DNA from 3 places in the Paenibacillus sp. HWE-109 genome. Region 1 is predicted to be linked to each of the others. Evidence: riboswitches for the same ligand, from Rfam matches in the RefSeq annotation. Region 1 holds a riboswitch; each other region holds the start of a gene.
The links. A riboswitch is a leader RNA that binds a small molecule or an ion and turns the genes downstream of it on or off. The one in region 1 is predicted to bind cyclic di-AMP.
Positions count from the first base shown of each region.

Region 2: another riboswitch for cyclic di-AMP. It lies ahead of LOZ80_RS36000 (C40 family peptidase); the one in region 1 lies ahead of LOZ80_RS10525 (CAP domain-containing protein).
Region 3: another riboswitch for cyclic di-AMP. It lies ahead of LOZ80_RS39260 (stalk domain-containing protein); the one in region 1 lies ahead of LOZ80_RS10525 (CAP domain-containing protein).

Region 1 covers NZ_CP091881.1:2,568,870-2,576,732, reverse strand. The annotation lists gene LOZ80_RS10540 (GNAT family N-acetyltransferase) at 1-146, opposite strand, end outside; gene LOZ80_RS10535 (AAA family ATPase) at 150-875, opposite strand; gene LOZ80_RS10530 (hypothetical protein) at 922-1,383, opposite strand; gene LOZ80_RS10525 (CAP domain-containing protein) at 1,518-2,168, opposite strand; cyclic di-AMP (ydaO/yuaA leader) riboswitch at 2,174-2,307, opposite strand; gene LOZ80_RS10520 (M20 metallopeptidase family protein) at 2,609-3,823, opposite strand; gene LOZ80_RS10515 (LLM class flavin-dependent oxidoreductase) at 3,820-5,040, opposite strand; gene LOZ80_RS10510 (sugar phosphate isomerase/epimerase family protein) at 5,414-6,181, opposite strand; gene LOZ80_RS10505 (2OG-Fe(II) oxygenase) at 6,260-6,973, opposite strand; gene LOZ80_RS10500 (S9 family peptidase) at 7,095-7,863, opposite strand, start outside.
Region 2 covers NZ_CP091881.1:8,308,568-8,316,430, reverse strand. The annotation lists gene LOZ80_RS36010 (phosphodiester glycosidase family protein) at 1-1,455, shown strand; gene LOZ80_RS36005 (hypothetical protein) at 1,460-2,161, opposite strand; gene LOZ80_RS36000 (C40 family peptidase) at 2,285-3,175, opposite strand; cyclic di-AMP (ydaO/yuaA leader) riboswitch at 3,177-3,326, opposite strand; gene LOZ80_RS35995 (GH36 C-terminal domain-containing protein) at 3,424-6,957, opposite strand; gene LOZ80_RS35990 (extracellular solute-binding protein) at 7,020-7,863, opposite strand, start outside.
Region 3 covers NZ_CP091881.1:8,949,334-8,957,196, reverse strand. The annotation lists gene lepB (signal peptidase I) at 48-596, opposite strand; gene LOZ80_RS38555 (response regulator transcription factor) at 629-1,276, opposite strand; gene LOZ80_RS38550 (sensor histidine kinase) at 1,318-2,379, opposite strand; gene liaF (cell wall-active antibiotics response protein LiaF) at 2,405-3,193, opposite strand; gene LOZ80_RS38540 (PspA/IM30 family protein) at 3,234-3,878, opposite strand; gene LOZ80_RS38535 (hypothetical protein) at 3,907-4,203, opposite strand; cyclic di-AMP (ydaO/yuaA leader) riboswitch at 4,364-4,515, shown strand; gene LOZ80_RS39260 (stalk domain-containing protein) at 4,520-5,311, shown strand; gene LOZ80_RS38520 (hypothetical protein) at 5,442-5,768, shown strand; gene LOZ80_RS38515 (hypothetical protein) at 5,971-6,186, opposite strand; gene LOZ80_RS38510 (anti-sigma factor) at 6,383-7,156, opposite strand; gene LOZ80_RS38505 (RNA polymerase sigma factor) at 7,153-7,731, opposite strand.

The DNA of each region.
Region 1 (7,863 bases):
CGACTCCTGGCTCCAGGATCATCTAAATATCGTTCAAATTCTTGGATGGTCATGCCTTTTTGCAAATTATATTCATCTTGATTGATCAAATTGACGATGGGCGCGGCGTCGGAACTGTCATATTTACGTATAGTTATATTCATCATTTTTCACATCTCATCATCTTCATCGCTGAACAAATCATTCAGAACCGATTTTCTGTTTTCGAGAAAACGTCTTGTTAGGATGTAATGCAACGTGTCCTCATAGCGTATTTCAGCAACAGGATCTACATCAAAGTTAATAATCTGTGCATCCGGAAATCCAAGAAGTATCGGGGAATGCGTCGCAATGATGAACTGAGCTTCTTTCTCTAAATCCTTAATTACCCGCATTAATGCCAATTGCCTGGCAGGTGATAATGCCGCTTCGGGTTCATCGAGCAAGTAAATCGCCTTTTTCCCAAAACGATGTTTAAAAAGCGAAAGAAATGCTTCACCATGCGATTGCTCATGCAAAGAACGGCCGCCATAATACTGCAGGCTTTCGGGCAAAGTATCCAAATGAGAAGCAAAATGGTAAAAGGTTTCAGCTCTTAGGAAAAAGCCATTTGTGATCTTAGGCATCCACGAAAGTCGTATGTGATCCCCCAGAATGGAATGGGCAGCATCCACATCATAGTAGTTGTTCTTCCCGCCGCCAGCCGTATTAAAGCCGCTTTGATAGGCGATTGCTTCAAGAAGCGTTGATTTGCCCGACCCATTTTCCCCAACAAGAAAGGTGACATTTGTTCGAAATGTTAGTGTATTCAAAGATTTTATGGCAGGTATGGAAAATGGATACGTTTTCGGATTCGTTTGTTCATTTTTTAGTATCTTAATGCTTCTCAAGTACATGAATTTCAACTCCAGATAGGACTTTATAAATTAAATTCTTGTTCTTTTATTGTTTAAGTTTCTTTATGGATGTTGATATCTTATCGTAAGTGTTTACTGGAAAATCGTAACTCCATCTTTCTTTAAACTCTTCCATTCCTAGATCCTTCATCTTAGTTAATTCTCTATAGATCATTCTAAGTAATTTAATAGTATGTACATGTTCACTTATTAATAATTTGCCTTTAAAAAGTTCTTCAGAACTGAAATTATCATCCATTTCATATAACTCAAATAGAATCAATTCTCTCGAGATCTTTGAGTATTTAATTCGGTATTCTCCAGGTTCAGTCTGTATGGATATTAAAAATTCATTTGCATGTTCAAGCAAATTTGACGTTTTATCCGTAAGATCACTTATCGCGTCAGATAAAAAAGAAGCTGGAATCTCAATCTCAGTGCCTTCATTACTAGTGATAACAATATCTAACCATCCGTGAGGTTCAAGACTCATTCTGAAATCCATCATTTCACCTTACTTTTGCATTATTCTAGGTTTCTTTCGCATCTTCTCTTAATTATATAAACTTCAACACAACTATGTAAGTAGTCAAACAGAAAAACCAGCAAACCATTGGGTTTGCTGGCACTATTTCAATATAATTAATTACTGATAAATTCCTGAACCCACTCACCATTGTAATAAGCGACACCTATTTGGGTAAAGTTGGGGCTTAGGATGTTTTGACGGTGACCCGTGCTGTTCATCCATGCTTTCATGACGGCTTCAGGCGTTTGCTGCCCTTTTGCGATATTTTCACCTGCATAGGAATAACGAATGCCATAAGTGCTCATCATATCAAAAGGAGAGCCATACGTAGGCGAGGTATGATCAAAATAGCCATTATTGTACATATCCTTCGCTTTATCCAAAGCCATCGTTGTAAGTGCGCTATTGCTGGTCAAAGGACTAAGCCCCGCCTTCGCACGCTCCTGATTCACAATAGTAACGACCTGGCTAGCAAATGTTGCTTGCGATGGTGCTGTAACAACCGGTGTTTGGGGAGCTGGGGTAGTGCTTGGGCCTCCAGGTATGTTCAATTTCATACCTGACCAGATCACATTGGGATTGGCAACCTGAGGGTTAGCCTGAATGAGTGATGTTAGACTGATCCCATACTTTTGGGAGATTAGCCACATCGTATCGTTGCCGGATACATGATAAGTCGATGATGCGGCCATCGCCGCGGTCGAACCCACTAGAAGGCTTAATCCTAATGCGCCGGTTACCATAAATTTTTTGTAGCGTTTCAACATACATCTCTCCTTTTTACGGCCTGCGAGGTTAGCTGTCGGATTCGGATCAAAGAGTAATCACCCGGTCGCTCACGCGACTTCACCCCAAAGAATGGTTCCCCCGTGCTTCATACTAAAGCTTCGGCCTTCTAAGTTTTTTTGATCCAAAATGGATCCTATAAATTGTAACACGTGAAAACGATGAAATCATGATGCAATATTTCCCATTAAGGTTGTTTTTCATTCTTATAAATGAGAAAACCCTCTCATATACAGCTTTAACGATGATTTGCAGCGTTAATGCCTCGAAAAGGTTAATCTCCAGTATAGTTCCCTTATGTTAACGTTGTTTTTCACCCTTACAGATACGAAATCTCTCGCTTTTACAATTTTAACGATGATTTTCAACGTTATTGCCACAGTTTCTTTTCTGTATAACGACGACGACAGTCGTCGAATTAACTATGCCCAAGCGCCTCTAGAACGAAGCGGATATGCACGCCTGCGCCAATGATAAGGGCCGACTCGTCCACATCAAAGCGAGGATGATGCAGCGGATGAACAATACCAAGCTCTTCATTGCGTATTCCCAGGAAAGCGAAGGCACACGGGATCCGCTCTGCATAGAGCGCGAAATCTTCCCCTGCAAGACTTGGAGCCTCCAGCCACTCAACTTCTACGCCTCCGGTCACCGCTGCGTTTGCTGCCATCTGTACGATTTCCGCATTATTCAGGAGTGCCGTGCCTAGGCGGTAGCGGGAGGTGTACGTCCCTCCGAAGGATTGGGCGACGGACTCGGCACGCGTTTCAAGCAAACTTTTCATCCGCTGAACAGCTTCATTGCCAAATGTGCGGAAACTGCCCGTCACTTTCCCCGCGTCAGCAATCGCATTCAGCACCGTTCCCGCTTGCATCGTGCCGAATGAAAGCACGGCTGGGACCAGCGGATTCCACTGTGTGGCTGCTGCTGTCTTGGCTTCGATGACGAACTGTGCTGTCATCACCAAAGCGTCCACCGCCAGATGCGGTGTAGCATGATGACCCGAGAGTCCGTGGAACTCGTATGTAAAATGCGAAGAGGCGGCCATGATATAGCCTTCCTTAAGCCCGATTGTCCCAGTGGGAAGGTCCGGCCAGACATGTAAAGCAAAACCTAGCTCAACTTCGTCCAATACGCCGTCGTCGATGAGATCCCGGCTGCCGCTGACGAGGCTGCCGTCTTCGGGACAGGGCCGAGCGCCTTCTTCGGCAGGTTGGAATACAAAAAACACAGCTCCACTCAAGCTCTTCGCTTCCCTGCTAAGCGCATACGCGGCGCCGAGAAGCATCGCTGTGTGCGCATCATGCCCGCAAGCATGCATGAAGCCATCTCTAAGCGAGCGGTACGGCGTCTCCGTTTGCTCCTGGATAGGCAAAGCGTCCATATCCGCTCGCAGCATAATCGTGCGCCCGGGCAGTCCGCCTCGGAGGATGCCGACAACCCCGGCCTTGAAGCGCTTGCCAACATTGCGTCTTACCTCAAGTCCCCATTCCTCCAACTGTTGTGCGACAAGTGATGCGGTTCGTTCCACATCGAACATGCTCTCGGGATTACGATGCAAGTCGCGCCGTACCGTAATCATTTCGTTGTCCCAATTGTCCAAATGCACTTTCAAGCGCTGTGAGAGATTCATAGGTGAACCTCCTCTGCTCGGCTTAGGTAGCTGTTGGTTGGAATCGCAAGCTCCAAGTTCCCCCGCAGAGTGTCTTTTTCATACTCAGTTCGGTAGATGCCTCTCTCCTGCAAAATGGGCACGACCTGCTCAACAAACGCCTCCAGCGCCTTAGGTGTAACCGTTTGAATGATGAAACCGTCCGCGGCACCTTCCTCGTGCCAATGCTGGATCAGATCAGCGATATACAAAGGTGTGCCGACGAACTCGCCAGGCGGAGTTACAGCGCGAAATGCAACCTGCCTAAGCGTTAATTTCTGTTCCTCAGCCATACGCTTGATTCGCCCGGTGATACTTTGGTAGCTATTGCTGCCAAGGTCGCCCAGATCAGGGAACGGCGCATCCAAAGGATACTGTGAGAAGTCGTGATGCTCAAAAAATCTGCCCAGATGGGCGATTGCGCCTTCAATTGTAACCAGATTCGCTATTTCCTCGCGTTTACGCTCTGCTTCTTCCTGGGTTCGACCTATAATCAAGCCGATGCCATGCATAATAGCAATATCATCTTCCGAGCGTCCATAAGCCTTGGCTCGAGCTTTTACATCACGGTAGAACTCCTTCGCTTTCTCGATGTCCTCATGCTCAGTTAACACAGCATCGGCTGACTTGGCAGCCAGATTTCTGCCAGCTTCCGACGAGCCTGCCTGGAAAATGACGGGCTGACTATGGAACCCATCTTCCCATGTGTTCCACAATCCTCTAGTTGCCTGCAGATGTTCCTCCGCTATGCGATAGCGCTCAGCATGGCTCGGGTGCTGTCCTTTGTTGAAGTTGCGGGCTGAACCTTCAAGCGGTGAGGTGACGACATTCCACCCTGCCCTGCCTCCGCTGATATGATCAAGAGAAGCGAACTGCCTGGCTACGCTGAAAGGCTCGCTGTAAGAGGTTGACAGCGTGCCAACTAGTCCAATTCGGTTCGTCACAGCTGCTAGTGCTGAAAGAATCGTAATCGGCTCGAAGCGATTCAGAAAGTGAGGAATCGACTGTTCGTTAATATAGAGGCCGTCAGCGATGAAGACCAAATCAAATTTCCCTGCTTCCGCAATTTGAGCTTGGCTCTTATAGAATTCCAGACTAACGCTGGCATCCACCTGTGCGTCCGGATGCCGCCATAAGCCAATATGGGCGCCAACTCCTTGTATCAGGGCACCGAATTTGAGCATTTTTTTCTTGGACATTTGTTCCCACGCTCCTAGTTGATATGACAGATCTAACTATTTTCGCCCTTTAACTTACTTATCCTATGAAAATAATAGGAATAATACTTTGCCTATCTTAGCACCGCCTCTTCGTTGCGGTCTAATCGATTTTTTTATTTAAAACTTGAAAAATAATCGAAAAATTTAATGATATTTTTAAAGGCAAATACGCTTAGATAATTTTTATAGTTAAGTTAAACCATTCATATACCTTCATATATGTATGTTACATCGGGACATTATTTTATAAAATTATTGGTTACGGTTTGTTTCTATATGCATCAAAAAAAAGCCATCCATTGAGCAACACCAGCTCATCGGATAGCCAATCAACATTTAATAGGAACTCTACTTAATTTTTTGCCCCAAGTTTTGCAAGATTGGTGAAGCTGATCTCCAGACTTTCAAAGGGATTGCGGTCATAACAGTCATCCTGTTCGACCGCTGCCCACTCTACGCCAATCTCTTCACAGGCTTGAAGAATACCTTTGAAATTCATATTGCCTTCACCAACTTCTGAAAACCGCTGTTTCCGATCCGCGGTCACAATCATATCCTTAAAATGCACAACCTTCATACGCCCGTCCATCTTGCGAATCCACTCGATGGGATCGGCGCCTCCAGCTTGCACCCAATAAACGTCCAACTCGAAATCCACGGCGTCAGGATCTGATTCCTCGAATAAAATCTGCATGCCGGTTTTACCATCATATTTGGAAAACTCAAAATCATGGTTATGATAGATGAACGTTAATCCTGCACTTTTCAGTTGTCTGCCGAATTCAGAAGCTTGCTTCGCAAATGCCGCATAACCTTGGCTATTTTCACGGAATTTCTCGGGGAGTCCGCCTAAACCAACGTATTTGCAGTCCCATGCTTGATGTTTAGCAATAACCGAATCCATATCATTCAACAGGTCATTGTACCCGATGTGCGTCGCGCAGATTGTCAAACCTTCTTGATCTGCAAGCGCTTTAAATTCTGCGTCATCGATAGGCCCAACTCCAGAAGCCTGGATGGCCCGATAACCCATTTGTTTGACTTTTTTCAAGCTATTGCCAATGTCTTGGTGGGTTCCCAAAAAGTCGCGTAACGTATACAATTGTGCGGCGATTCTCATTCATTTCACTCCATTTCATGATATATATGAGTCCTATCATATATATCATGAAATGGAGATTAGAACCATCTAAAGTTTCTATTTCGCATCATGAAAAATAATCCCTAAACTGTATCTCGTACCTGTCTTCACAGTACTTACACCATGTCGGAGTGTAGTTTTGTAATACCCGCGCGTTCCTAATAGAGGGCGATGATTCGTAGGAAAAACCAGCCCCTCTCCTTGTTCCAAGGTGATGACATGGCCCCGGCTTTGCGCCCTCGGCCTTTGCTCCACCAGTAAGAATTCCCCGCCTGTGAAATCTATCTCTCTTTGATTCAGAGCGAAAACCACCTGAAAAGGAAAGCACACATTCCCGTATAAATCCTGATGCAAACAATTGTATCCGCCTGTTTCATATTTCAGGATCAGCGGGGTTGGCCGATTCTGTCCTTCTAGATGACATAGATCAAGGAATTCTGCTAATGTTGCCGGATACGTAGCAGGTTGGCCCAATTGCCCCAGCCATCGGTTAGCTGTTATTGCAAGTTCAGGGTATAAACCCTCTCGAAGCTGCTGCAGCAATGGTGGCAGCGGTGTATTGTAATATTTGTACTCTCCAATCCCAAAACGGTACCTTGCCATATCGATGGTCGTTCGAAAGTAATCCTCTTCCTCATATCCGCTGATGACATCCTCACAATCCTGTTTATTTAATAAAGCAGGCAATTTGACATATCCCTGTTCATCCAGCGATTGTTGGATTGAGGGCCAATTCAGATTTTCTAAACTTGTTTGCAGTTGCTTAGGCATGTTGCTTAACCCCCAGTTTAAGATCAGTTTATTAACTTCTGGGATCAGTATAACCGCAGCATGAAGCTTTTGTACGCTTTCTCGAATGGAAGAGCAAGATAATGAAAGAATGACACTTCGGTTACGCTGATTTTTTCTTATTTTTCACGTTTTGATTAAGAAAATGGATTAGTGCTTGATAAAAATCGCGTTCGTTTTCCACCTTTTGAAAACCATGACCTTCATTCCGCTTGAGCATATAAGGAACGTCTACATCCAGCTTGCGCAGCGCTTCAACCATTTGATCAGATTCTGCCCTATTCACCCTGGGATCATTCACGCCTTGTACAATCATCAGCGGTGATTTAATTTGACTCGCGTGAAGCAAAGGTGATACCATTTCGAGCTGCTTCCTATCTTTTATGGGGTCACCTACCTGTTGAATCATCTGGGGGCGATTTAGTTCCCAATAAGGGGGAATCGTGTTCATGAAGGTTAAGAGATTCGAAGGCCCTACGTAATCAATACCTGCAGCATACAAATCAGGCGTGAAAGTCATGCCAGCTAGTGTCGCATACCCACCATAGGAAGCTCCATATATCGCGACGCGTTCAGGGTCAGCTGTCCCCCTCTTAATCAGCCAGTTTACTCCGTCGGTAATATCATTCTGCATGGCTTTGCCCCATTGTTTGTCACCGGCATGCAAAAAGGCTTTCCCATAGCCTGTGGAACCGCGGAAATTCAATTGAAGCACGGCATACCCTTGGCTGGCCAGCAGCTGAACTTCCATCTGATACCCCCATGAATCACGAGCCCAAGGTCCCCCATGTGGATTGATAACTACAGGAAGTTTGTTGGGAACAACGCCTTTGGGAAGCGTTAAGTAACCGTGAATAATTAAGCCATCCCTA
Region 2 (7,863 bases), 3.3 Mb from region 1:
ATGCGTCACAGGCGTTACCGCACTTTCACTCACATCGCCATGCTGGGTTGTATGCTCTCGGCTGTCGCAATTTTCCCTTCGTCCGCTTCCGCTCTTGGAACGGTACAAACCAAGAGTCAGACCGTATCCCATAATGGCAAGTCTTTTACTGCGCAATGGGTGACCGTTGATCTGACTGACCCCTATTTGCGCGTTAAACCTGTTACGGCGGCTGAAGGCATCGGTCACGATGAGTCCTTCGCTTCAATGTTAGACAGAAGCCATGCGATTGCTGGCATCAACGGCACTTTTTTCGATGCGTATGAACAAAATGAAGCCAACCGATACCCGAACGGGCTGCTTGTCAGCTCCGGTGAAATCGTACATTCCGGCACGAACCCTGCCTTTCTTGTCAACGCCGACAAAACCGCAAGCTTGCAGCGCATGCAAACAGAGCAGCAAATCAGCGTTACCCATCAGGGCAAAGCCTATAAATTCGCAGCCTGGGGCGTGAATAAATACTGGGGCGATGACGTGGAAGATCAAGTCGTATGGTATACACGTGACTTCGGGGCTTCTATCGGCTTCCCCAATTCAACGAAGATTGTCTTGCGCGAAGGCAAGGTTACCAATATCACAACAGATAGCGTCAATATGCCGGAAGACGGGTATGTATTTTTATTAGGCAATAGCGCCAATAATCGCACCCATGTGCTGCCGAATATTCATCTCGGTGATTCCGTCCAACTCGTCTCCGCTCTCCATAACGAAGACAACGGCTCTGCCGTCCAATTGCCGACTGTTGATGCCGCTATTGGCGCAGGCCCGCATTTGCTGACCAATGGTGTGGTTGATTTGGATGCGCAGCGGGATGGATTTACCGATCCTAAGATAACGACAAGCGCTAACGTGCGCAGCTTCATTGGGATAGATGCTTCCCGTCAAATGGTCATGGGGACGCTATCTACGGCCACTATGGCCGATATGGCGGAGGTCCTGCTGAAGATCGGACTAACGGATGCAATGAATCTGGATGGAGGCGCAAGCTCATCTCTGTATGCGAACGGCACTATGCTGCGAAGTGCAGGACGTGAGCTTAGCAATGCTTTCGTGGTGGAACGCTTGGATCATCCACAGATCCAGCTTGAGGTGAATGGGCAGTTCGTCCATGAATTCCGAGGTTATTTGCTGCAGGAAACCAGCATGGTTCCTTTTCGCGGGATATTGGAGAGAATTGGAGCCAAGTTTCAGTGGCAGGAAGCTACGCGTACATTAAGTGTTCAGTATGGGTCCAAACAGCTTGAACTGCAGCCGGATCATGCTGTCATGAAAGTCAACGGCAAATCCGTTACGCTCCCCGAGGCGCCAACGATTAAGGATGGTCATATTTATATGCCGCTTAGGGCCATCATGGAGTCCTTGGGCGGAAAAGTTCAGTGGGATCCTTCCCTGTACCGGGCGTCCCTTCAGTTCTAAGTCCCTAGTGAACGCGGTTCATTCGCACAACATGGTAATACAGGTAGCTGCTCACTTCTTGCTCGACTTCCAGGTAACCCTCAACATGCACGTAATCACCCAACATGAAGGTGGATGCATCCAAGGAACTCGTGTGCGTCAGGAAGAGGAGAGCAGCCTTTTCATTCCCAATCACAAATCCGGTTTGTTCTTTCACTTGGAACTTATCCAACACCTTGCCATGATGGGATCTTGCAATATGATGGAATCGCCATGATTCATTTTCCTTCATAATAAAATAAAGCACACGATTTCGCTGATTGTTGCTGAACTCTCTAGTCACACCGATCATGCGCACATTGTCGCCCAAGCTCAAGTACTCATCTACGACATAGGATTTCAACCGCAATCTATGTTTATTTTTGTACTGAATATAGGCTTCCATCTCTTCAATGGATCTTTGATCTGTCGGGTCCTGCTTGGTGGCATAGAAGACTTCTTTAATAAACGTGTCCGTTTGGAGGCTGCGCGCCCCTTTGAAATGGTTGTACGTCCGAAAAAATTGTTCGATGACTTCCCGGATATCCTCCGGTATGGCAGGTCTTTGCTCCACGGTATCCATGCTGTTGGTTCGTTCCGAATGTTTTCTTTTGTGAAACCAGCTTTTCCAGACGCTTAATTGCATGGCATTCGTGTCCCCCGCTCTTTCTTCCAAACATTTCTTCATTATAGGCTAAAATCCATAAAAATTCGATAAAAATCGCATCTTTTCGCACAAAAAAAGAACATCTGCCTGCTATGCTTTCCATAGAAAGCAACCTAGCAAACAAATGTTCGATAAAGTCAATGATTACAGGACTCTTTTGGCTCCTACATACCTTGCGCTCCAATACGAGCTCGATAGGCTCTCGACTGTAACGCCTCGAGATGTTGTGGACGAAATGAACTGATCATTCCCCAGATAAATGCCTACATGATTCACCGTTTTGGCTGCAAAGAAAACCAAATCGCCTACTTGCAAATCGGTTACTGAATTACTGAGCGCACTGTGCATTTCCGCGGATGTTCGAGGCAGTTCAATGCCTTTGGCTTCAAATACATAGCGTACAAAACCGGAACAATCGAATCCTCTCGGCGTTGTACCTCCCCACATATAGGGCACACCCATGTACGCATTGGCCGTCTGGACAATCTGCTCCGGCATAGAAGGAACAACGGCTGCTGCTTTCATCACAGGCGGCGCAGGCGGCGGTGCAATCCAAGCAGGCTTGTGCGACTTCCCGTCGACATCCACAATAGCAATCTGATTAGCTTCATTCCATTCTATCGGAGATCCGAAGGTTTCGGTAATGAAACGCAGCGGAACGTATGTGTTGCCTTGATAGACCGTTGGACTGCTCTCTAAACTGATTTTCTTGCTGTTCACAATCGCTTGCTGCTGATCTGTGATCAATAGAATCGACTGCTGCTTGTTCAGCAGCGTAACGACAATCGCATCTGCTTGCTTCGTCCAGCTCACTTGATAGCCCAGTTTCTCAGATAGAACTCGGAGCGGAACCTGCATGACGCCTTGCTCATCAATGTAAGGCTGCACTTCCGGAAACTTAAGCAATTCGTCATTGACCTGAACCTTTACAGGATGGTCAGCTGGCGATGCCGCTGCTGCTTGCGCGGTAAATAAGGGTACTGCGGCGCAAAGAACTGCGCAGGAACCAATAAAACGTTTAGCCAAAACCTTCAAACCCTTGCCTCCTTGAAGCCTCCGAGGTTAGTTGACGGGTTCGGGAAGAGGTTCCCTAGTCCAATTGGCAAGCCAACTGATCATTCACCCCAAGTAAAGAAGTCCCCCGTACCAGAGCTTTTGCTGCTCATGGATTCGGCATTTTTTGTCTATGTTAGACTAGCACAGTTCGACGCAAGGTTACAACTTTTGCGGAATAGAAACAATTACCAACTAGTTTAATAACCGTACTTATTACGAATCAACCGCTAATTGATCCTCGTCAGGATGATGCTATCATGCGCCAAGGTCAAGCTCGCACTTCCCGGATCCTTGCCGGTAATTTGGAACTTGAACAGCTTGTTGCCCGCCGTTGGGAAGATCTTCTCGCCCAATCCGACGATCGCATAGCCCTGCGGGCTATCATGCTGATCGATAGGGCTTCCCTGCGCCACGCCGTCAATCAGCAGTTGCTCCGTCCCACGGTCCGGGTGCTTCTTGACTCTGGCGCTGATGGCGTAAGTCCCCGCTGTCGGCACATTCACCGTGTACTGAATCCAATCGCCTACGGCATTGAAATTGCCGTAACTCACGCTGCCGCCACTTGCAGCCGTGTCCACCGTATTGGCGAAGCTGTCGCCGGAAGAAACGGACGTCGTTAAGCTCTCATTTTCCAATATGAGCGGTTGCTTCGTCAGTGAAATATAATCCGTTGCCAAGCCGTAGGAAGCACTGCTGGCATTCTTTCCTGTCACTTGGAATTTGAACTGTTTATTGCCAGGCGCAGCGAAGGTCACATCGCCTAGATCAACCACGACATACGCCTGCGCACTTTGGTATTCGTCGATTGGCGCGCCTTGAGCCGCTCCATCAATATACAGTTGCGCGATCCCGCGACTTGGATGCTTCTTGACTTGCACTCTGACGCGGTACGTGCCGGTAGACGGTACATTCACGGTGTACTGTACCCAGTTGCCTACAGCGGTTGCATTGCCATAGCTCAACGAGCCATTACTTGCAGCCGTGTCCGCCGCAATCGCGGAAGTCATTCCCGATGAGACGGTCGTCGTCAAACTCTCATTCTCGTACTTCACCGCTTCCGGCACCGCAGGCGGGAGCAGAATATCCGGCGACTGATAGGTTAGCCGGATATAATCCGTTGCCAGCCCGTAACCGCTGCTGCTCGCGTTCTTGCCTGTCACTTGGAATTTGAACAGCTTGTTGCCCGCCGTGTTGAAGGTAACGTTGCCCAGATCCACCTCGACATAGGCTTGAGCGCTTTGGTACTCGTCTATGGGAGAACCTTGAGCTGTCCCGTCGATGTACAATTGCGCCGTCCCTCGGCTTGGATGCTTCTTTACTTGTGTCTTCAATCGGTAAGTGCCAGGACTTGGCACATTCACCGTGTATTGTATCCAATCCCCTGCAGCGTTGAAATTGCCATAGCTTAACGAACCGTTGCTCGCTGCCGCATCCGCACCGTTCGCCGAAGTGTCGCCCGTAGAGACCAGCGTTGTCAGACTTTCCGCCTCGAACTTCGTTCCGGAATTGATTGTCACACTGCCCGTGCCGCCGGCGCCGATGGCAACATCGCTCGTAATCGCTTTATTGGCTGTCCGGTCAAAGACGATAACTTTCCCGGTTGAATTAGCCGTCCCGGTCACATTCACCATCAAGCTGGAAGCGCCTTCCACTTGTGTAAAAGAGGAAACTTTCTCATCCGCATAGAGAACTTGCATGCCAGACGAGGCATTGTCCTCTTGCAGCCAGAACGCTTTGCCTTTGGACGTATTTTCAGCTAGATTAATGGATAATCCGGTGGATTTCAATTGTGCTCCGGTAAACTTTCCTTTATACATATAGGAGCTGTTGCCGCTGTCATCCATCGTAATGTCTTCCACCAAATACGTTTTGTTGCTGTCCAACCAACGCAGATTGAGCGTTACATCTGTTGCCCCGCCAGTATTGGCCGCCGTCGCAATAACAAGCGCTTGGGCTTTATCCTCCGTCGTATACATCCAGGCATAGGAACCTGACGTATCGAAGTCTGGACCCGCATACAAAGGTCTTGTCGTCTGATCAGTCAATGCCTTGATCCGCGGACTTTTGCGCCAGTCATTGAATTTCCGCAAGGAGCTGATCCCCGCTGTCGTCCAGCTGGTCGGGTCCGTATTGAACTTGATGACCCTCGCCATCATGTACGAGTAATAATCCTCCACTTTACCAGATGGATTACCGCCGTAATAGACCGAATTCATAGGCAGATAGCCGAAACTGTCCATGCCTATTTTCATACTGGTGCCTACGCCGCCATTGGCAGATAGAAAGCCGTTATCTGATATATGCAGCAGACCATTATTCCGGTCGCCTTGCGTCGGATAAATATCCACTTCACTGGTGAGTTTCCCGATGAAATCCGGGTGTCTGGACACCAGATCGTTCATGTAGTTCCGGACCAGCACATTTTTGCGATACACGCTGTCGCTTGGATGTGAAGTTGTCGTAGCCGCTGTATTCGGCCAGAATTCCGTCAAATCAATCATCTGGTGCGATAAATGATACTGTGGAATCAGGGTATCCTCGACCTGGCTTCGCTTAAATTCAATATTCGCCGGATCGGCCAAATCTCGGCCGAGATCATGGTTATCACCCGTCATGCTGAACCACAAGCCAAACCGTAAACCCTGTGAAACAATGTAATCCGTCAGTGAGGCCAAATTCGTAGTAAAACTCGTCTTGGCCGTTGTCGTATCCCGGGTTGTATTCCAAAGATCATCCACCATAACCATATCCAAACCAGCTTGTGCAGCCTTGGGGATCACTGTATTTCGGAAGAAGGCATCCGAACGGCTGGCAATATAGTCCCAATCATTGGTCGTAAACAGCGAGGTCACATCGTGATACTTGAATCTTTTTCTAAAATGTTCTTCCACCGCCATTTTCCCATCCACAATATCTCCCTTGAACACGGTCATATTGACGGAAATGTACTCGAATTCCTCATTCGGGAACAGCACTAGCTGCAGTGCTTCGGTATTCGTGGAAAGCTTGACATTCGTGATCCCGCTCCAAGCATTGATGCTGGCGAATGGCAGCCTGTTCGGCGCCCCTTCGGTTTTCCAGTTCATCTCCGGCTGCAAACCCCAGCCATCCCCTGTGTCATACACCGTGATCGCGTTGCGTCCTGTATTCGGAGCGAGCGCACCTGTTGTACTGAACCACGCCATGTTCGGAACATAGTGCAGCGTATGAGGATCATTCGGCAAGTTAAGCGCCAGAATATCTGAATTCGTAATCGTCTTATCGGAGGCGGCATTATTTTTGATTGAATTGCTGTATTTGATGCCGGAATTACCGTTATAGATTTCGAACTTCAGATTAATCGTGACATTCTGCGGTGTGCTCCGGGTGACCGGAATCGTCAGCAGCTTGCCCCAATTGGTGCCGAATTTGGTGATATCCGTCACGGTTGCGGTACCTAGCGTCCATCCGCCATCGTTCGCGTACAGATCACTTCCGCCATAATTGTAATAAAATAAATACTGACTTCCTGTACCGGTCAAATACTCCTTGCTGGCCTCCTTGTTGTAGAAGCTTGTCATTTGAATGCTTCCGCTGGCAAAAGAGACCACCGACTTCATAACATCATTTTCCAGCGTCCACACATTCCCGCTTCGAGTTACCAAAGCATTCGCTGCCTGAGCCGTCGGGATGCTGCCTTGCGAAGCAAAAGGAATACCTGTGAATCCAATTGTGATCATAAGCAAGAGGGACATCACTATGCGCATTGTTTTACCGTGCATCAACTTTTCATTCCTCCTCATGAAGTGGATGAAATCTCGTAGTCGGGCAAATCTCTGGTAGCCTACTTCCCTTGAACGGCGCGCTGTTGTTTGAAAATATCATAAATATCCTTGGTCAAAATGATTTTGTCGCGATCTTTGGCATAGAAGTTCTTATACCAGTCGTCCACCTGTTTCCCGCCTGCTTTCTCCCAAGCCGCAATCGCATCTTGTTTCGCTTGTTCCGGTGTATAATTGGCTGTCAGGATCGACTTCACCCAAATATCGCCTTCCCCTACACCTACTTGTTTCGTTGTGTTCGTTAGAATCAGCTGCAGCTCCTTAGGCAGCTGCGGCATTTGCTCCGCATGCGTCGGTCCAGCCACAGGCAGATCAAAATTAACGAACGTCGAGTTCAGCTCGAACATCGTCTTCACTTGATTCTGAGTCGCATCCTTCGCGTCCAGCTTCTCTGTGCCAAAGTAGCATTTGCCAGCCAAAGTCGGCGAAGCCAGCATTCCAAAATCTCCAGCGCCGAAATTGAATTCGGTTTTCCACTTATCCATGTCCGTGATTTGTGTACATTTATTTGCTTCCGATTTGCTGTGCACGCCCTCAAACCCGTAGTACATCGTCTTCATGAATTTCTCCGACGAAGCGAAATCCACGTATTTCATCACTGCTTCCGGGTCCTTCGCTTGTGAGTTCACGACAGCCGTCATTTGAATTGGATTGACGAAGATGGAGTTGAATTGACCGACTGGAGTTTTGGGATATGGAATCACCGTTATCTCCGCATCCGGCACGTTCTTTTTCAAATTCAAATAGAAATCATTATAAAAGACGAAGGGCACATTGAATTGCTCCATATAGATGCCGATTTTGCCGTTCAGGAAATCCTGCTTTGCTTTCGAACCATTTTTATCA
Region 3 (7,863 bases), 2.7 Mb from region 1:
TCGCGATGCTCATGCGCCTGCATGCTCACCTCGAGGGCCGTTTGCTGTTAAAATAACTTTTTGCCTAAAACATGATCCAGTGGAACAAAGCCGATCACACGGCTATCCATGCTATTATTGCGATTATCTCCCATCACAAAAACATGATCATCCGGCACTTTCCATTGCTTGTTGCCGTTTGTCCGCATAGCCTCATTGATATAGGGCTCATCGAGCAGTTGCCCATTGCGGTACATTTTATCATCTTTGAGCTCTAATTGATCTCCAGGCTTGCCAATTATGCGTTTGATCCAGACATGATTGTCATCGCCTTTGGTGAACAGACTAAGCAGCGGACTGTCGAGCAAATCGTTTTTGAACGTACGTTTCATGTCAACACGCGAATCAATGATGACAATATCACCATAGTTGGGTTCATAATTAAACGTATGAGACAGTTTAGACACGTACACGCGCTGAGTGTCATGCAGCGTAGGGTCCATTGAATGACCCATAACCTTCGTGGATTGGAACACAAACACACCAAGAAATACGACTAGTACAAACGAAATGGCAATGGAACCGAACCAGCTCCAGATTTGCTTTAATAAATTCATCCTTATCGCTCCTTGTAACTTAGCTGCTACTGCTATTCTGCCAACCCATGCTTAAATGCATAAATCGCCGCTTGCGTGCGATCTTCAACACCTAATTTGGCAAGTACATTCGTAACGTGGAATTTCACGGTCTTCACACCAATGAACAAATCGTCCGCCAACTCTTGGTTCGACTTGCCCTTCGCGATCAACCGCAGCACTTCCATCTCGCGATCCGTCAATTCCTCATGCGGCGCCGCGACAGGCTTTGGCTGGCGAAACCGGTTCATGATCTTGGAGGCCACCTGCGACTCCAGAATCGACTGCCCCTTGGCGGCCGCTCTGATCGCTTGCGCGATCTCAGAAGCGCGTGACGTTTTGAGCAAATAGCTGAATGCTCCTGCTTCTATCACTGGATACATTTTCTCATCATCCAGGAAGCTCGTCAACACGATGACTTTGCAATCCGGGTACAATTGCAGCAGCTTCCTCGTCGTTTCGATCCCGTCCATGCCTTCCATAACTAGATCCATCAATACGACATCAGGTCGATATTCCTGAGCAAGCCGAATGCCGTCATGGCCATTGCTAGCCTCTCCCACCACTTCAATGCCATCCTCTGTTCCTAATACGGCTGCGAGTCCGATTCTTACCATTTCATGGTCATCGACAAGCAAAACTTTAATCAAAGCGTCGTCCATTTGCTTCTCCTCTCACTCCAAACGATTTCTTGACTCCTCAGCTAGCCTTCAGCAACAAGTTCAGAAGCAAGTATAGGCACCCTGATTTCAATCCGTGTTCCACGATCCGGTGCTGTGATAATGTCTACTGAGCCGCCAATTTCGTTGACCCGCTCCTTCATCGATACGATGCCATAAGAAGTGAGCTTCTTCGCATCCAATTCAAAGCCGACGCCATCATCACGAATTGCCAGACGAACACCGTCCGGACGATGCAGCAGCTTCACTTCCAGCTTGTTCGCCTTGGAATGACGCAGTGCATTCGAGAGAGCCTCCTGCACAATCCGGAATAAATGATCTTCAATCCCTTTATTTAAACGAATTTCTTCGTCCATATCCCACGTGATCGCCATCGGGACCTTCGCAGCGAGCTCCTTCAGCAGCTCCACAAGCCCTTCTGACAGCCGTTTGCCTTCCAGATGAATCGGTCTTAGATGGAGCAGCAAAGCCCTCATCTCGGACTGCGCCACAGAGGCCATTTCCTCAATCAAATGGATTTGGCGCTTGGCCTTCTCGAAATCCTTGTCCAACGTCCGCCCAACCGCCGTTGCGGTCATCGAGATCGCAAACAACTGCTGGCTCACCGCATCATGAAGCTCCCGCGCCAACCGCTGCCGCTCTTCAATAACCGCGGATAATTTGGCCTTCTCTGCGAGCTCGGCATTATCGTTGGACAATCGCTGCAAGGAAGTAACCTGTTCTTCCCAGCGCTTCATAATCCGCCCCAACTGCTCGCTGAGACGGCCAATTTCATCTTCCCCATATTCGAAGCCTTCACGGGAAAATGTGCCTTTTTCCAGTAGAATCATCGTTTCCATCATCGGCTCAAGCCGCCTTGTTATACGACTGCTATTCCAATAGCCATAGCCTGCTCCTATGCTGCCGATGATCAAGATCGCCATAAAGGTAAACTTCACGCCTTCCTGCCAGTTCGCAAACGGCACGATCAAATTGCGTGATTGCAAAAAATAAATAATAGCGCCTAAGACAAAGAAACTAAAGATGATTGATTCAGCCATACTGCGCCATATCATGTTGGTTAATCGCCGTTTATAGCCGTCCAATAGGTACTGAACCTCCTCCACTACGTTACATTACTTTAATCTTGATATCTCCTACGATGTAGGAAAGAACTAGTTTCACACGATGATCACAGTGCTCATAGTTGGGTGATTGCCATGTTAATTTGTTCATTACGCCGGATTCCTTCTCATTGGCCACCTGAATTTGTCCAAAAGTCACGGAAGTAGCTACGGAGACACCGATATCATCAGGCACTTTAATGTCCACATCACCGACGACCCCTTGTAGAATCAACGTGGTTTCTTTTTGTTCCAGAATCGCAAGGGAGAGATCAATATACGTTTCACCGATAATGTACCAAGTCGAGCTGTTGCGCAAAATCCACGGCTCGCGGCCCAAGCGGACGCTGTCCATCAGCTTTTGCTTTTGAATATACGTATCGTCCTTGTGCACTTGCTTCGACCGTATAAAAAACAGGCCTAGTGAAATTAAAACAATAGAAAACACAATTGTAATGTGATCTCCGAATAAGATGACCGCCCCGATGCCGATCAACACATAGCCCTTGCGTTCTTTACGTGAACGAACCCGATGAATACCAAGCAAGACGAGGATAATCGCAAGAATGGGGAAAAAGCCTATCGTATGGTCTAGAAGCAAAAAAAGACCGGCTCCAATCAGCACAAGTGCTGTATTCCGGCTGCGGTTGTTTTTGGTTTCTTCGCCCATCGCTGCACCTCCTCTGGCTGCCAAATTTAAATAGCTGATATAGAACCCTAGCATACCATAAGAATGGACGACCTCCAAGATGAAATCCTTGATCGGCAAGGCTTTTTCGTGAATCTTGAAGGTCATGCGGTGCGCCGTGTCTCCGGCGCTGCACGATGATTCGCGGCTATTTCTTGCCGCTCGAGTCCTTTTCTTCGCTGAAGCTCTGATGCTGCCAATCCTGCTTGAGCTTGCCGCGCAGCGAGCGCAGCTCCTGCTGAAGATTGCCGCCGGCTTCCTTCAGCGTCTCACGCGACAGGCGGCCCGCGACGCGGAGGCCTTGCAGCGCTTCCCGGCCAAGCTCGCGGCCGGTCACTTCCAGCTCGCGCCATGTGTCGCGAGCATCCTTCGGCGGCAGCCCGCCTTCCGGCTGCCGTTCACCTGCTGCGTGCCCGGCACGCAGCCCGCGCAATTCATCCGCAAGCGCCAGGCACAAGTCCTGGCTGCTTGCGTATTGCGCGCGGAACTGCTCGCTAGCGGCTTCCTCGCGCAGCTTCTCTTGCAGTGCCATCCGCGCGAGGTCCTCTTCGCCGGCGCGCATCGCCAGCTCAGCTTGCTCGCTCCGCAGCTGCGCCATCTCCTCGGCGTTCACACATAGCCGTCTCAGCTCTATCGTATGCTGCAGCGCTTCCTCATAGCGCTGTTCCAGCGCCTTGATCCCGCGCTGCCCCGCTTCTGAGGCGCTGCCTCCCCGCTCATGCTGATCCAGCTTGCAAGCAGCTTCCTGCCAGGCCGTCTCAGCCATTTTACCAATCCGATTCAATATGCTCATTATGCCACACCTCCTATTTTCTCATCGATTAAAATTCATGATTAGATGGAACATCCTGTTTCTTCAGCAAGCGGAAGCCATAAACCAACATCCACACAGCCAAACCGAGAATCAGGAGTCCAGACAATTTGAACGTCAAGATCAAAGCCCCTATGCCAAAAATCAACCATCCTATTTTCTTTTCATTCTGTATGCCGACATAGCCCAACACCACCATGGACACCGGAATCAGCCATCCCATTAAATGACCAAATTGATGTAAACAAATCAGTAAGCCTACTGTAATGAAAAGCAATGCGATACTTTTTGATCGATCCAACCTCATCTTGCCAACCGCCCTTCGTGTTTGCTTCATGTCTTCATTCTAGCTGAAACAAGTACCGCTCAAAACGGACTCGCGACTGTTTTGTTCCTAGACCTAAGTCCAGTATGGTTTTGGGACCATCCATATTTTGGTCGTTGTTCCGCCTGAATGTTCGATGGTAAACTATCTAAAGCCGAGTCCGGTGCACAGACAAAGTGCCGGTACGGGGGACGATTTACTTGGGGTGAATATTTGCTCTTTCGCGGAGCAGACTAGGGAGAACCTTCTTCCCGAACCCGTCAACTAACCTCGAAGGCTCATGAAGGAGGCTCACCAATTGAATAAGCTTACAAAAGGGTTAACTAGCCTTGCTGTGTCTTTAACAGTCTTGGCAGGAGGCTTTCTTTCCCCATGTTCCGCCCACGCGGCCGAGATGGATGTGAAAGTGCAAGTCAATGATGATCTGGTGCAATTTCCGGATGCACAGCCCTATCTGGATGGCAATCATGCCACGCAAGTACCCGTTCGTTTCGTAACGGAGAAATTAGGTTATGACGTGCAATGGCACAAAGAAGGCAATCAAATCAAAGTCGTACTGAACAATGACAAGCACACCATCACTTTGGTTTCGGGTCAAAAAGAAGCAGAAATCGATAATAACACCGTCATGATGGATACCCATGCTGAATTCCAAGATGGCCGCGTTTATGTGCCTCTTCGTTTTCTTAGCAATGCTTCCGACATACCCGTTCAGTGGGACGCTAGCAGCAATATAGCGATACTTAGCAAGGATGGCAATCACCATGCACCCGATTATGAACTCTTTCAATCGACGGTCTATTCTGCAGATCCTGCTGAAAATGGCGGATATGCAGCTCTAGATTTTCTCGGCAATCCCCTTTCCATTGGAACTGTAGCTGTTGATCCATCTGTAATCCCGCTTGGATCAAAGCTCTATATAGAAGGTTATACCTTCAATGGGTTACCAGCAGGCGGCATGTATGCCTACGCAACAGATACTGGCGGTTCTGTTAAAGGAAAGCACCTGGATATCTTTGTTCCTGGTTCCCAGACAACATTAAGAAAATTCGGCATCCAAACCATTAAAGTATATAAATTATCAAATTAAACAAATAAAAAGTTGGATTTGTGAGATCTTTTTTCACAAAATCCAACTTTTTTTATATATAGCACTTGAATTCCTGATAATTCCTAGTATAATACTCGGTATAAGGTTTTAAAAAAAGGAGCTGTTCAAGATGTTCACTTACAAACACCCCATTGCCCAAACCTGGATTAACGATCATCTTGATCTATACAATTATGCTCTAGCACTAGGAGATACGGAATGGCAGCAACAAATCCTCCAAACATTAAATCAATTTGAGCTTCATTTGACTCGTCAATTTGAATTTCAACTATGGCAAATGTTTGATTCCATCAACCGAAATATGCTGAAATTATTCCAACAATTAAAGGATCACAAGCAGAACTCCACCGAAGAAGAGCAATTGCGGGAGAAAGTATGGGAGCTTAAGCTGAAACGACTTGAGATTGTGAAGTTAATTAAAGCAAATAAGGTTTAAGAATGTAGGATTGTGTTTAAATAGAAGATTCGGACGGTTAGAAACGAAGGAGAATATGGCATACAGAGGACTGCTTTGCCATGAAGTTTAACATTGTGTTCAGCCCCACTGGCATGGTTGGCTGATTACGTTCTAAGGCATGCAGATGACTGCTCTGCCGATCGGTTCTCATAAGAATTGGGAGATTCTTATGTCAATCCTTTTACATGGAAGTTTGTTTCATTTCACGCATCATATTCATCATCATTGTCATCATTTCATCGCACTCTTGCATGTTCATCATCATGTTGTCCATATCCATGCTTTCCATCATGTTCATGTCTTTCATTGTGCTCATCATCATTTTCATCGATTTCATACGGCTCATCATGTCGTCCATACACATGTTCATCATCATTTGCATACACATTTTTTCCATTTGAATTCCTCCTCTTATTTTTACTCTTCTAAAAATTACTATACTTCTGACTATTATGCAATCTTTTTCTTGCAATCCCTTCTTCATCTATGCTATTATTTTTAATTACCCTAAATTCCTATTAATCTTATCGGTTTATCCTGAAGTGAGGCTGTCCACTAGGTTTATAACCTATTGAGACAGCCTTTATTTACTTTTAGCTTTTTACTAGATTAGCAGCTAATATCGGTTTCCCTCTCGGCTTATCCCCATGCGCATCAGGCTCAAGCGTGATAGCAATCGTGTCATAATTATTAGGATCGAAGGTATAATATAATCCGCCTGTTCCATTGTGTGTCAGGAATGTTCCTGCATTGACTGGGGTATCTTTCCCTTTGATCAACCACACTTGATAAGCCTCGTTATTTTTCAGTTCCGGCAATTTTTCTGCTTGGACGAGCAGGTGGGTGCCTTTTGCATCAATCACGATTGTGGCTAAGCCCTTCGCAACAATATCTTGCGCGGTGCCGCTCAAGGTGACAACGTCATTGACTTTAACCGCTTCTGGCGGCCGATCCAGCAATGCGATCCGTAACTTCAAATCCCGGTTATCCTGCTGCAGATTATAACTATAAACACCTAGAATAAGCACGGCAGCTGAAAGTCCCCCATAAATCCAAGGTTTCCATGGACTTCCTTTGGTTTCTCTTCGTTTTCGGCCTACAGCCCATCCACTTTCTACTTCTTTGGACACCTCTACAGAATCTTCATTGAAAATGTGACCAAGCACGCGTTCCTTCATACCTACGGGAATTTGCACGGGTTCCACAGCCATCGGCAAAAGGTCGACAAGTTCGATAAGCTCGGCCAGTTCAGCGGTACATGCCGCACATTCTTGCAAATGCCTTTCAAATTCAGCCCGCTCTTCCGGGTCTAATCCACCTACTGCGTACATCTCTAGATTTTCACATCCGTTTGCCGGCTTATTCATCCTTGAAGCTCCTCCTTTCCTACCCCTGCAAGCCGCCCCTTCAATTGCTTCAAGGCCAGCCTCACTCTGCTTTTCACCGTACCTAGCGGGATTGCCTGATTATCGGACACTTCTTGCTGGGTGTAGCCCTGATAATAGATAAGATCTAGCACTTGCTTCTGATCGGGATTAAGCTCATGCAGCGCCTCGCGTATTTCTTGCCCTCTCCAGCCATCCAGCGCTACCTCTTCCGTACTTTTGCCCATGTCGGGAATGCGATTTAATTGTTCGATATCCGCTGTTTGGCCTGTGGTTCGATTTTGCTTTTTGCGCAGCAAATCGATGGCGATGTTGCGAGATAGCGTAAACATCCAACTGGTTAGCTTCCCCTGTTCGGCATCGTACCGCTCAGCAGCCTTCCAAATTCGCAGAAATAATTCCTGCACCACTTCTTCTGCCATCATCGTATCTTGAACAATGCGGTAAGCAAATGCATAGATCGGTTTTTCATACTTCTCATATAGAAATTTGAGCGCATCGGCATCTTTAGCCACGATTTGCCTCATTAGTTCTTGGTCGGTATGCGTACCATTCATGAAGGATCCCCTTTCCCAAAGTCTCCCGTCTATTATATACTTCGCAAAATCTCTTGTATTGGATGATATGAAAAAAACAAAAATTTGTTTGTGATCATTGTGATCCATATCTGTTTATCCCTCGTTCTATTA